DNA from 3 places in the Pseudomonas sp. CBS genome. Region 2 is predicted to be linked to each of the others. Evidence: predicted binding sites of a transcription regulator. Region 2 holds the regulator's gene; each other region holds the start of a gene.
What was found. Region 2 encodes FliA, which starts transcription of late flagellar genes. Its sites were predicted from a motif close to CTAAAGTTTNNNNNNNNNNNGCCGNTAA; they were not measured.
Positions count from the first base shown of each region.

Region 1: a site for FliA is predicted at 1,719-1,746, ahead of NVB75_RS01275 (methyl-accepting chemotaxis protein). Genes of this name have one in related genera too.
Region 3: a site for FliA is predicted at 1,287-1,314, ahead of NVB75_RS20700 (methyl-accepting chemotaxis protein). Genes of this name have one in related genera too.

Region 1 is NZ_CP102929.1:287,356-291,827, reverse strand. Features, by position in the region: gene NVB75_RS01295 (LysR substrate-binding domain-containing protein) at 1-30, shown strand, start outside; gene NVB75_RS01290 (MmcQ/YjbR family DNA-binding protein) at 27-389, shown strand; gene NVB75_RS01285 (DUF1294 domain-containing protein) at 372-755, opposite strand; gene NVB75_RS01280 (undecaprenyl-diphosphate phosphatase) at 752-1,582, opposite strand; gene NVB75_RS01275 (methyl-accepting chemotaxis protein) at 1,813-3,447, shown strand; gene pnuC (nicotinamide riboside transporter PnuC) at 3,641-4,204, shown strand; gene NVB75_RS01265 (AAA family ATPase) at 4,201-4,472, shown strand, end outside.
Region 2 is NZ_CP102929.1:2,475,336-2,479,807, forward strand. Features, by position in the region: gene NVB75_RS10965 (protein phosphatase CheZ) at 1-280, opposite strand, end outside; gene NVB75_RS10970 (chemotaxis response regulator CheY) at 299-673, opposite strand; gene fliA (RNA polymerase sigma factor FliA) at 844-1,584, opposite strand; gene fleN (flagellar synthesis regulator FleN) at 1,581-2,414, opposite strand; gene flhF (flagellar biosynthesis protein FlhF) at 2,520-3,836, opposite strand; gene flhA (flagellar biosynthesis protein FlhA) at 3,848-4,472, opposite strand, start outside.
Region 3 is NZ_CP102929.1:4,494,277-4,498,748, forward strand. Features, by position in the region: gene NVB75_RS20690 (FecR domain-containing protein) at 1-652, opposite strand, end outside; gene NVB75_RS20695 (sigma-70 family RNA polymerase sigma factor) at 649-1,149, opposite strand; gene NVB75_RS20700 (methyl-accepting chemotaxis protein) at 1,429-3,309, shown strand; gene NVB75_RS20705 (SRPBCC family protein) at 3,422-3,871, opposite strand; gene NVB75_RS20710 (amino acid adenylation domain-containing protein) at 3,868-4,472, opposite strand, start outside.

The sequences.
Region 1 (4,472 bases), 2.2 Mb from region 2:
TTCAAAGGTTGCGGAGACCGTTTGCTATGAGAATGACTGAAGAACAAGTCGCCACTTTTTGCCTGGGCTTGCCCGGTGCGCGGGAAGATTACAAATGGGGCGGCGTGCGGGTGTTTTCGATTGCCGGCAACAAGATGTTTGCCTTGCAGAACCTGCGGGGTGACTCGCTGGCGTTCAAGGTCGACAAGGAGTTGTTCCTGGGCCATGTAGATCGCCCCGGCATCCATCCGGCGCCGTACCTGGCACGGGCGCAATGGATCATCATGGAAACGCCCTACCCGCTGGGCGCTGAAGAACTGCGTGGCCTGTTGCAGCGTTCCCACCAATTGGTGGTGAGCAAGCTGCCCAAGCGCACGCAGGTCGGTTTGTTGCTAGAAAATCGAGAGTAGCGTGCCACCGAGGAACAACTGGTCAATCCAGAACACCTGGTGCAGCAACACGATCAACCAGAACACCACCTGATAAGACACCTTGCGCGTCTTGTGGCGGAACACCTGCTGGGCAATCAACGCCCCCGGCCAACCGCCTGCCAGCTCCACCGCATGCAGGACGTTTTCCGGGGTGCGCCAACTGTTTTCACGGGCCTTGCGCTTGTCGCTCCAGTACAGCAGGAACGCCACCACACTGACCCCGCCATAGGCCACCAGCGGGATCAACGAAACCCCGCGGTACCCCAGCAACGCCGAACCAAACAGCGGCGCGGCGCACAACAGCATCAACACCAGCGCCTTCAAGCGCGGATGCTGGATGTTCATGGCTTGACGGCTGACCAGTCGATCCAGCCGAACTGCCAGGAGGCCAGGATCACCAGGCCGAAGGCGATCCGGTACCAGGCAAACGCCGCGTAGCTGTGGCTGGCGATGAATTTGAGCAGCGCCTTGACCGCGATCATCGCGAAGATGAACGAGGTGACGAACCCGATGGCGAACACCGGCAGGTCATCGGGCTGGAACAGGTGGCGGTACTTGTAGCCCGAATACACCGCCGCGCCGACCATGGTCGGCATCGCCAGGAAGAACGAAAACTCAGTGGCGGTCTTGCGCGACAGGCCGAACAACAGGCCGCCAATAATGGTGGCACCGGAGCGCGAGGTGCCCGGGATCATCGCCAGGCACTGGGCGAAGCCGACCTTGATGGCGTCCTTCCAGGTGATGTCGTCGACGGTTTCGGCGTGCACTTCATGTTGGCGACGCTCAGCCCACAACATGATGATGCCGCCCACTACCAATGCCGCCGCTACGGTGATCGGGTTGAACAGGTAGTGTTTGATCAGGTCGGCGAAAATCACCCCCAACACCACCGCCGGCAACACGGCGATCATCAGGTTGACGGTGAAGCGCTGGGCATTGCGCTGGGTCGGCAAGCCGATCACCACGTCGAGGATCTTGCGTCGAAACTCCCACACCACCGCCAGGATCGCGCCCAGCTGGATGATGATATTGAACGCTTCAAAGCGCTCGCCACCGAAGTTGATCAAATCGGCCACGATAATCTGGTGCCCGGTACTGGAGATCGGCAAAAACTCCGTCAGCCCTTCCACAACCCCGAGTATCAGTGCCTGTACGGCGGTCCAAAGATCCATCGATTCCCCCAAAGGTCATGCCCGCGGCATGCCTCGTTCATATTTTTTAGACGTTCACTAACGAAGAGTGCGCTGCAAGCACAGTGCAAATAATCAAGGCCGAACTGCGAAAATTCCGTGAAAAATCAGGGCAGGACTCAGGTTTTTTGATTCTGGGCCGAAAGCCTATCAGACAAGCCGGAAATGTCGATGCAGCACCCAAAATTATAAGAACACGGAGTGACAGGACCATGAACAGTTTGCGCAATATGTCTATCAGCCGGCGACTCTGGCTGATCCTGATCGTCGCCGTGCTGATGCTGCTAACCCTCGGCCTGCTTATGCTCAAGCAGATTCATGGCGACCTGTACCAGGCCAAGAGTGAGCAGACCCAGCGTGTGGTGCAAACCGCCAGCGGGATTCTGACTTATTATCACAGCCTCGAAACCAGCGGCGTCCTGACCCGTGAAGCGGCGCAGAAGCAAGCCTTGAGCGCGGTACGTGGCCTGCGCTACGGCAAGGACGACTACTTCTGGATCAATGACCTCACGCCCGTGATGATCATGCACGCGGCCAACCCCAAGCTCGACGGCCAGAACCTTTCGGCCATCCGCGACCCGGACGGCTTTGCGGTGTTCAACGAGTTCGTGATCCTGGCCAAGGCCAAGGGCGCCGGGATGGTGAATTACCGCTGGCCCAAGCCCGGGGCCGATGCGCCGGTGGCCAAGACCTCCTATATCCAGCTGTTCGAACCCTGGGGTTGGATCATCGGCTCCGGCGTGTATGTCGATGACGTGCAAGGGGAGTTCCGGGTCCAGGTGTTGAAAGCCTCAATGGTCGGCCTGGTGATTGCCGTGATCATGGCCCTGCTGGTGGTGCTGATTGCCCGCAGTATCGTGCGCCCGTTGCAGCAAGCGGTGAACGCGATGGCCAATATCGCCAGTGGCGAAAGCGACCTGACCCGCACCCTCGACACCCACGGCCAAGACGAGGTCACTCAACTGTCCCGGCACTTCAACAGCTTTACCGCCAAGTTGCGGCAGGTGGTCGGCCAGCTGCAGACTTGCGCCAATGCGTTGGGCCAGTCATCCACTGAACTGGGCAGCAACGCCAGCGACGCCCATGACCGCAGCCAGCAGCAATCGCAGCAAATGGAACTGGTGGCGACGGCGATCAACGAAGTCACCTATGGCGTGCAGGACGTGGCCAAGAACGCCGAGCACGCCGCCAGCGAAATGCGCGATGCCCAGGTACAGGCCGAACAGGGCCAGCTCAATATCGACGGCAGCCTGCAACGCATCGACCAGCTCTCCAGCACCATCAGCCAGGCGGTGGAGGTGATTCGTACGCTGTCGACTGAAAGCACGCAGATTGGCGGGGTACTGGAAGTGATCCGCTCCATCGCCGACCAGACCAACCTGCTGGCCCTCAACGCCGCCATCGAAGCGGCCCGCGCCGGGGAACAAGGCCGTGGCTTTGCGGTAGTGGCCGATGAAGTGCGGCTGCTGGCCCAGCGTACGCAAAAATCCACCGCTGAAATCCAGGCGATGATCGAGCGCCTGCAAGGTCATTCGGAAGCGGCGGTCAAGGTCATCAGCGACAGCCACCAGGCGTCGCAACTGACCATCGAACAAGCAGGCCAGGCCGGCGCGAGCCTCACCGCCATCGGCCAGGCTTTGCGTAATCTCAATGGTTTGAACGCCTCGATTGCCAGCGCCACGTTGCAGCAGGCGCATGTGGTGGAAGACATCAACCAGAACGTGACCCAGGCGGCCGGTTTGTCCCACAGCACGGCACTGGCGGCGCAGCAGTCCAGCGTCGCGAGTGCGCACTTGAAGGGCCTGAGTGAACAGCTCGACAGCCTTCTTCACCAATTCAAGGTCTGACGCCGATGATCGTTCCCACGCTCCGCGTGGGAACGCATCCTGTGACGCTCTGCGTCACCGTTGCGCAGAGCCGGGACGCGGAGCGTCCGGAACTGCATTCCCACGCAGAGCGTGGGAACGATCTACGATCTACCCCCGCGCCCACCACTCTGGTTACAATCACCGCCCTCTTCGACTCCCCCAAGGAACCGCCATGTCCGGGCTTGAACTGTTTGCCGCCGCCCTGGGGGTGATCGCTGTCTGGTTGACGGTTAAACAGAACCCGTGGTGCTGGCCCATCGGCCTGGTGATGGTGCTGCTGTACACCTGGATCTTCTTCGATGTGAAGCTCTACTCCGACATGCTCCTGCAAGTCGTCTACGCCGGCCTGCAACTCTACGGCTGGTGGCAGTGGACCCGCGCCGGCGAGGTCAAGCAAGGCCGGCAAGTCACCAGCCTGGGCCTGCAACCGATCCTGCAAGGCCTGGCCGTGGGCGCCCTGGGCAGTCTGTTGCTGGGCGCCGCCATGGCCCACTGGACCGACGCCGCACAACCCTGGCTGGACGCGGCCCTGACTGGCTTCAGCCTGGTGGCGCAGATGTGGATGGCGCAAAAGCGCGTGCAGTGCTGGCCATTGTGGGTTGCCCTGGATATGATCTTTGTCGGGCTGTTCCTCTATAAAGGCCTGTACCTCACCGCCGCACTCTATGCCCTGTTCACCGTGATCGCCGTGCAAGGCTGGCGCGAATGGCGCGCCGACCCGGCGCTGCACGCATGAAAGTCGTGGTATTGGCCGGCCCGGAATCCAGCGGTAAAAGCTGGCTGGCCACGCAGTTGCAGGCGCATTTTGGCGGTGTGATGGTGGGCGAATACGTGCGCCATTTCATCGACCACCACCAGCGCGATACCACCCTGGCCGATATCCCCGACATCGCCCGTGGCCAACTGGCCTGGGAGGATGCCGCCCGCGCCCGGCAGCCGAAGTTGCTGATCCTGGATACCAACCTGCTGACCAATAAGCTGTGGAGCCAGACCCTGTTTGGCGA
Region 2 (4,472 bases):
TGACCACATAGGACAGGCGTTCGGTGGCATCCGTGATCTGCGAGATTTCTTCGGCCTGGGGCATGTGCGGGTCAATCTGAAAATTGACAATCGCACTGTGCAACTCACGCGTGAGCTTGCCCACTTCCTGGTACAGGCCGCGGTCACGGGTCTGGTTGAGCTCATGGATCAACTGCACCGCGTCACCGAAATGGCCTTTTTCAAGGCTTTCGACAAGTTGGTGAGCATGTTTTTTCAGGGTCGACTCAAAGTCGGCCTGCGATGATTCTTTATGCTCCATAGCTCCCCCGTGGCAGCATCAATGACCGATGCGTTCGAAGATCTTTTCGATCTTCTCTTTCAAGGCCAGTGCAGTGAATGGCTTGACCACGTAGCCGTTAACCCCGGCTTGGGCGGCTTCGATGATCTGTTCACGCTTGGCTTCAGCGGTCACCATCAGCACAGGCAGGCTGCGCAGTTTTTCATCAGCGCGCACGTGGCGCAGCAGATCGATACCGGTCATGCCCGGCATGTTCCAGTCTGTTACCAGAAAGTCGATGCTCCCGCTGTTGAGGATCGGAATCGCCGTAATGCCGTCATCCGCCTCGACCGTGTTAGTGAACCCAAGGTCACGCAACAGGTTTTTTATGATCCGCCGCATCGTTGAGAAGTCATCAACGATGAGGATTTTCATGTTCTTGTCCAATTCGACCTCCAAGCAGTCTTAAACGCGCCCAGCACCTGGGCGCGCCATATCAATCAACAGGCGTTACACAAAAAGGACTACCGGGGGCGCACCACGGGCCAAGCCCGTCCGGGCGCAGAGCCTGGACGGTATCGTTCGCAGTGTCCCCACACTGCCTGTCAGCGCGCTCGCCACTCTCCCAAACGCCCCCGCAAGCGGGCCGCGCACTGGCTGTGTAACTGGCTGACTCGCGATTCGCTGACCCCCAGGACCTCACCGATTTCCTTGAGGTTCAGCTCTTCGTCGTAGTACAGCGCCAACACCAGTCGCTCACGCTCCGGCAAATTGGCAATCGCGTCCGCCAGCGCACGCTGGAAGCGTTCATCTTCCAGATCGCGTGACGGTTCGAGATGAGCACTCGCGCCGTCCTCGTGCAGCCCTTCATGTTCGCCGTCCTGCAAAAGGTCGTCGAAACTGAACAGGCGGCTGCCCAAGGTATCGTTCAAAATCCCGTAATAATCGTCGAGACTCAATTGGAGTTCGGCCGCAACTTCGTGATCTTTAGCGTCGCGACCGGTTTTTGCTTCAATTGAGCGAATTGCGTCACTCACCATCCGCGTATTGCGGTGTACCGAACGCGGCGCCCAATCACCTTTACGCACTTCATCGAGCATGGCTCCACGGATACGAATCCCCGCGTAGGTCTCGAAACTCGCGCCCTTGCTCGCGTCGTATTTGGTCGACACTTCGAGCAAGCCGATCATCCCGGCCTGGATCAAGTCTTCGACCTGGACACTGGCGGGCAAGCGCGCCAGCAAGTGATAGGCAATGCGCTTGACCAGGGGCGCATAGCGCTCGATCAATTCGACCTGACTGTCACGTGCCGACTTCTTGTAAAGGTTGTAGCCGCTGGCTGTCATAGCACCGGTCCTGCGCTCGTCTGATGCACCAATCGCTCGACGAAAAACTCCAGATGCCCCCGAGGGTTGGCGGGCAACGGCCAGGTATCGACCTTCTGGGCAATAGCCTTGAACGCCAATGCGCACTTCGAACGAGGGAACGCTTCATAGACCGCACGCTGCTTTTGCACGGCCTTGCGTACGCACTCGTCGTAGGGAACTGCACCAACGTATTGTAAGGCGACATCGAGGAAGCGATCTGTGACCTTGGTCAACTTGGCGAACAGATTGCGCCCTTCCTGCGGGCTTTGGGCCATGTTGGCCAGCACGCGGAAGCGGTTCATGCCGTAGTCGCGGTTGAGCAGCTTGATCAGGGCGTAGGCGTCGGTGATCGAGGTTGGTTCATCGCACACCACCAGCAATACTTCCTGGGCTGCGCGCACGAAGCTGACCACGGATTCGCCGATCCCGGCGGCGGTGTCGATCACCAGCACGTCGAGGTTGTCGCCGATGTCGCTGAACGCCTGAATCAGGCCGGCATGCTGCGCCGGGCTCAGGTGCACCATGCTCTGGGTGCCGGAAGCGGCCGGCACGATGCGAATCCCGCCAGGGCCTTGCAACAGTACGTCGCGCAGCTCACAGCGGCCTTCGATCACATCGGCCAGGGTATGTTTGGGCGTCAGTCCCAGCAGAACGTCAACGTTCGCCAGACCCAGGTCAGCATCCAGCAGCATGACGCGACGGCCAAGCTCTGCCAGAGCCAGGGACAAATTCACTGACACGTTAGTTTTCCCGACGCCACCTTTGCCGCCGGTCACCGCGATCACCTGTACGGGATGCATGCTGCCCATTTTATTTCTTTACCTTGTCTTGCTTAGACGCAGGCTACATAAGTTGGCCGCGTGAACTGCTGGCAGGCCATCGATGTAGATACTTTGCAATGTGTTCATATTGCCTCAGCCGACACGCTTGTTCGGGCTGTGGTAGAGGTCAGCAAACATGTCAGCCATCGCTTCCTCACTCGGTTCTTCCTGCATTTGCACGCTGACAGCCCGGCTGACCAACTGATGACGGCGCGGCAGATGTAAATCATCCGGGATCCGCGGCCCGTCGGTCAGGTAAGCAACCGGTAATTCATGACTGATGGCCAGGCTCAATACTTCGCCCAGGCTCGCCGTCTCATCCAGTTTAGTCAGGATGCAGCCCGCCAGCCCACAGCGCTTGTAGCTGTGATAGGCGGCGGTCAATACCTGCTTCTGGCTGGTAGTGGCCAGTACCAAATAGTTTCGGGATTTGATCCCGCGCCCGGCCAGGCTTTCCAGCTGCATGCGCAGGGCCGGGTCGCTGGCTTGCAGGCCGGCGGTGTCGATCAGCACTACGCGCTTGCGCAGCAGCGGGTCGAGGGCGTTGGCCAGGGACTGGCCCGGGTCGACGTGGGTCACCGGCACATTGAGGATGCGGCCCAGGGTCTTGAGTTGCTCCTGGGCGCCAATGCGGTAGCTGTCCATGCTCACCAGCGCGATGTTCTGTGCGCCGTACTTGAGCACGTAACGTGCGGCCAGCTTGGCCAGGGTGGTGGTCTTGCCCATGCCGGCAGGGCCGACCATGGCAATCACGCCGCCTTCTTCCAGGGGTTCGATTTCCGGGGTGACGATCATCCGCGCCAGGTGGGCCAGAAGCATGCGCCAGGCCTGGCGAGGTTCTTCAATTTGCGTGGTCAGTTGCAGCAGGTCGCGGGACAACGGGCCGGACAGGCCGATGCGTTGCAGGCGACGCCACAGGTTGGCCTGTTGCGGCTGGCTGCCCTGCAACTGGTTCCAGGCCAGCGAGCCCAGCTGCACTTCCAGCAGTTCACGCAGGCCGTTGAGTTCGAAACGCATCGAGTCGAATACCCGCTGGTCTACCGCTGCCGCCGGGGCGGGCGCAGCAGGACGCGGCGGTTCAACAAAAGTCGGCTCTACCAGCGGCTCGGACGCCGTCAGCGGCAACCCGGCAAACAGCTGGCGATTGGTGGAAGCGTCGCTGTCGCCACGCATGCTCAGTTCAGCCTGGGCCGAGACAATGCGCGAAGCGGTCTTGCGCAGCTCGTCTTCCAGTTCCATGTTCGGCACACGCGGCGCCAGGGCCGAGGGCTTGTAATCCAGGGCAGCCGTCAGCTCGACACCGCCGGCAATACGACGGTTACCGATAATCGCAGCGTCGGCGCCCAACTCATCACGTACCAGTTTCATGGCCTGACGCATATCGGCGGCGAAAAAACGCTTCACTTGCATATCCCACTACCTCAGCCGTTGGGCCCTACTGTCGCGACGATAGTCACTTGCTTATTGTCAGGAATTTCCTGGTAAGCCAATACATGCAAATTCGGTATAGCCAGGCGTCCAAACCGCGACAACATCGCCCGGACGGGGCCAGCCACCAGCAGGATCACCGGATGGCCTTCCATTTCCTGGCGCTGCGCGGCCTCAATCAACGAACGCTGCAGCTTCTCAGCCATGCTTGGCTCCAGCAACACGCCTTCATCAGCGCCCTGCCCAGCCTTCTGAATACTATTGAGCAATATTTGTTCCAACCTTGGTTCCAAGGTGATCACAGGCAGCTCGGAGTCAAGCCCTACAATGCTTTGGACGATTGCACGCGACAATCCGACGCGCACCGCAGCCACCAGAGCGGCAGTATCTTGACTCTTGGCGGCATTGTTGGCGATAGCTTCGGCAATGCTGCGAATGTCCCGTACCGGCACCTGCTCGGCCAACAGCGCCTGCAGCACCTTGAGCAGTTGCGAAGTAGACAGCACGCCCGGCACCAGCTCTTCGGCCAGCTTTGGCGAGGCTTTGGCCAGCAATTGCAAGAGTTGCTGGACTTCTTCGTGGCCAATCAGCTCGTGGGAGTGCTTGTACAGAATCTGG
Region 3 (4,472 bases), 2.0 Mb from region 2:
CGGTATGGGGTGAATGAATCGCGACGTTGCCTGAAGCCACGCTCAAGCGTGTGCAATCACCGTCCTGACGCACCACAAACCGCCCGTTGATGCCTTCGAACAAGCCATGGCGGGTGCGAACCAGCAACGGTGCGGTCGCAACAGCGCCGCAGGTCACCAGGATTTCCCCGCGTACCAACGTGATCAAGCGTTGCTGCGGGTTGAAGTCCAGGTCCACCGCGCTGTCGGTGTTGAGCTGCAGGCGTGTGCCATCCGGCAGTTGCACGCTGCGACGCTCGCCGGTGGTGGTAGCCAGGTCCGAGGTCCAACGCTGCCAACCGGTGAGGTCTCGGCTGACCCAGGCCGCCGAGCCCATCAACAGCACACCGGACAACACCTTCAACGCTTGCCGGCGACCGAGGCGCTGGGCACTGTTCTCCAGCGCCGCATGGGCGCCAGGAATCGCCGCTAACTGGCTGCTCAACTCATGTTGCAGCGCCTGCACGCGTTGCCAGGCCAACTCGTGTTCATGATGAGCTTCACGCCAGTGCTCGCACTGCGCCTTCAACCGGACATTCGCGCGATTGTTACGCAAGCGCAGCATCCAGCTGATGGCCTGCTTGACCACCTGCGGGTCGGGCCCGGAGCGCGCCGTGTTATCCATCGAGGTCATGCCTCATACCGCAGCACATAACAGTGATACAGGGCCTCGGCGACATACCGCTCCACCGAGCGCAACGACACGCCCATCTGCTGCGCAATCTGCTTGTATGTCAGCCCGTCGCACTGAGCCAGTAGAAACGCCTTGCGCACCTTGGGCTTGAGTCCGTCCAGAAGCCGGGCGACGCACTCCAGCAATTCCAGAATCAGCGCACGCTCTTCAGCACTCGGTGCCAAGGCGTCGGGCAAATGCGCGATGGACTCCAGATAGGCGCGCTCGATTTCTTCGCGACGCCAATGATCGATCACCAGGCCTCGGGCGATGGTGCGCAGGAAGGCCCGAGGAGCCTTGAGTTCGAAGCGTTCGGTTTTTTGCAGCAGGCGCACGAACGTGTCCTGCGCCAGGTCCGCCGCATCTGCCGCATTGCCCAGTCGGCTGCGCAGCCAGGTGTTCAGCCAGCCATGATGGTTGCTGTAGAGCGTCTGTACTGCGTACTCGGAAGAGGGCATTCACGCGGCCTGGCAAAGCGTCACAAATGATAATTAGTCGCATTGTCGGCAAGGCTGAAAAATTTTGCAACTCCTGCCATCGGAGGGCTACCGCTGGTCGGCTTCTGACGCAAAAAGCAGATGCTTCTCACAAATTCCTAAGATTTATCCTGACTTGGCCGACAGCCTGACGAGCCATGCGTGCACCGAAATAGAGCAGTCACAGAGTCTGCCTATCCCGTTATATGGAATGTTGCATCCGGCACGCTCACCCCCTTTTGGCAAAAAGAAGTCAATGAAATGAATCTCAAGTTCAGTCATAAAATTCTGTTGGCCGCGTCAGGCGTAGTGGTTCTGGCCTTCGCGTTATTCACGTTCTACAACGACTACCTGCAGCGCAACACCATCCGGCAAAACCTGGAATCGTCTATCCAGCAGTCCGGTGAGCTGACCGCCAGCAGTGTGCAGAACTGGCTCAGCGGCCGGGTACTGGTGTTGGAAAGCCTGGCGCAAAACGTGGCCCACCAGGGCAGCGCTGCCGATCTTCCGGGGTTGGTCGACCAGTCGGCATTTACCTCCAACTTCCAGTTCACCTACGTCGGTTCAACCAACGGTGTGTTCACCCAACGGCCCGACGCCAAAATGCCGGATGACTACGACCCGCGTCAGCGTCCCTGGTACAAACAAGCGGTGGCCGCCGACAAGACCATGCTCACGCCGCCCTATATGGCAGCGGTAGGTGGGCTGATCGTGACCATCGCGATGCCGGTGAAAAAGAATGGCGAACTGCTAGGCGTGGTTGGCGGTGACCTGAGCCTGCAAACCCTGGTGAAGATCATCAATTCGGTGGATTTCGGCGGCATCGGCCATGCATTCCTGGTCAGCGGTGACGGCCAGGTGATCGTCAGCCCGGACCAGGACCAGGTGATGAAAAACCTCAAGGACATCTATCCGGGCACCAACGTACGCATCGATAAGGTCAGCCAGGAAGTGGTCCTCAATGGCCAGGAACGGATCCTGTCCTTCACCCCGATCAGCGGGTTGCCGAATGCAGATTGGTACATCGGCCTGTCGATCGACAAAGACAAAGCCTACGCACCGCTGGGCAAGTTCCGCACCTCGGCATTGATCGCCATGTTTATTGCAGTCGCCGCCATCGCGGTGTTCCTGAGCCTGCTGATCCAGGTCTTGATGCGCCCGCTGACCACCATGGGTCGCGCCATGCAGGACATTGCCCAGGGCGAGGGTGACTTGACCCGCCGCCTGACCGTGGAAAGCAAGGATGAATTCGGTGACTTGGGCAGTGCCTTCAACCAGTTCGTCGAGCGTATTCACGCGTCAATTTCCGAAGTTTCCTCGGCTACCCGCCAAGTACATGACTTGTCCCAGCGTGTAATGGCCTCGTCCAACGCATCGATCGTCGGCTCCGACGAACAAAGCGCCCGCACCAACAGCGTGGCCGCGGCAATCAACGAGCTGGGTGCCGCCACTCAGGAAATCGCGCGCAACGCCGCTGATGCTTCGCAACACGCCAGCGGTGCCAGCGAGCAGGCTGATGACGGGCGCAAGGTGGTGGAGAAAACCATCCTCGCGATGTCGGAGCTTTCGCAAAAAATCAGCCTGTCCTGCACACAGATTGAAACCCTGAACGCCAGCACCGACAACATTGGCCACATCCTGGATGTGATCAAAGGCATCTCCCAGCAAACCAACTTGCTGGCCCTCAACGCTGCGATTGAGGCTGCGCGCGCCGGTGAAGCGGGACGTGGGTTTGCCGTGGTGGCGGATGAAGTCCGCAACCTGGCGCACCGCACCCAAGAGTCGGCCGAGGAGATCCACAAAATGATCACCTCGTTGCAGATTGGTTCGCGTGAGGCCGTGACCACGATGAACGCCAGCCAGACCTCCAGCGAAGAAAGCGTCGAGGTCGCCAACCAGGCCGGTGAGCGCCTGGTCAGCGTGACTCAGCGGATCGTCGAGATCGACGGGATGAACCAGTCGGTAGCGGCCGCCACCGAGGAACAGACTGCCGTGGTGGAAACCCTCAACGTCGACATCAACCAGATCAACCTGCTGAACCAGCAAGGCGTGGCCAACCTCAACGAAACCTTGAAGGATTGCGACGCGCTGTCTCAACAGGCCAACCGGCTGAAGCAGTTGGTCGACAGTTTCAAAATCTGATGATTAACCTGTAGGAGCGAGCTTGCTCGCGAAGAACGTCAACGGTAACGCAGCGCTATCAGATAGCCCGTTTCGCCTATTCGTTTTTCGCGAGCAAGCTCGCTCCTACCGTTCAGGCAAGCATCGCCCGCACATTCTCCAGCGCGCTGTCGGCGAATGCCTGCACAAACGGCTCAAACCCTTCCATGCCCTGTTCAACCGGTTCGGCGATGATCGTCCAGGTCACCCGTGAGCAGCGCTCTCCCAATGCTTCGACATCCATGGCTGCCCACAGCCGTGCCACGCCCAAGGTGTTGTAAATCGTTGTCCAGGTCATGTGCATGGCCTGCTCGTCCCGGCTGTTGAGTTGTTCCACCACCAGATTCCCATCGTGGAAGCATTTCTTGCGCAGCGATCCCGTGCCCTCACCGGTCATTTCGATGTGAGACAAGGCGGGGATAAATCTATCAAACCCAGAAAAATCACCGACTACCGCCCAGGCACGTGCGGCATCACAGGCAACCATCACTGAAGACACCACAGGCTTGCCGCAAGGGTTGCGAATCAATGTATCGGGTTTCATAGGGTTTCCTTCAATTGAGAGCCTGGCGGCAGGAAGCCGATGCTCTTGAGGTACTCGCAGCCCTTGCGTAACAGCGCCGGATTTTTCTCGGGGTAGTGCGTGCCCATCTGCTCGACGCCACGTTGTGCGTTGTCATGCCGGATCATTGACGTATCGCCGATGTCCTCGCCCACGCCATTCAGATAGAAACCCAGTACGCCGAACAGCGCATTGCGGCTATCTACTGTGTGCAGGTGACGTTGCCAGTGTGCGACGCTCACCAGTTCGAATGCATGGCCTGCCTGGCGAAAGGCGTCGACGTAGGTTTCCCAGCTCAAGGGCCGCGGGTTGTGCAGGTTGAACACGGTTCCTCCATCACCACAGCGGCCACTGTGGAACGCAATAAACCGGGCAAGAAAGTCCACGGGCATCAAGTCAAAATTCAGCTTGAGGCGGGGCACCAGGCCCAGTTGGAGTGAGCCTTTGAGCATCAACATCAGGCGATTTTTCTGTGGTTCGCAGACACCGCTGCGGCTGTTGAAACTGATGTTCCCGGGACGGTGGATATTGACCCACGTTCCTTGCTCGGCGGCCCGTCCCAGCAAGCGTTCCGCGACCCATT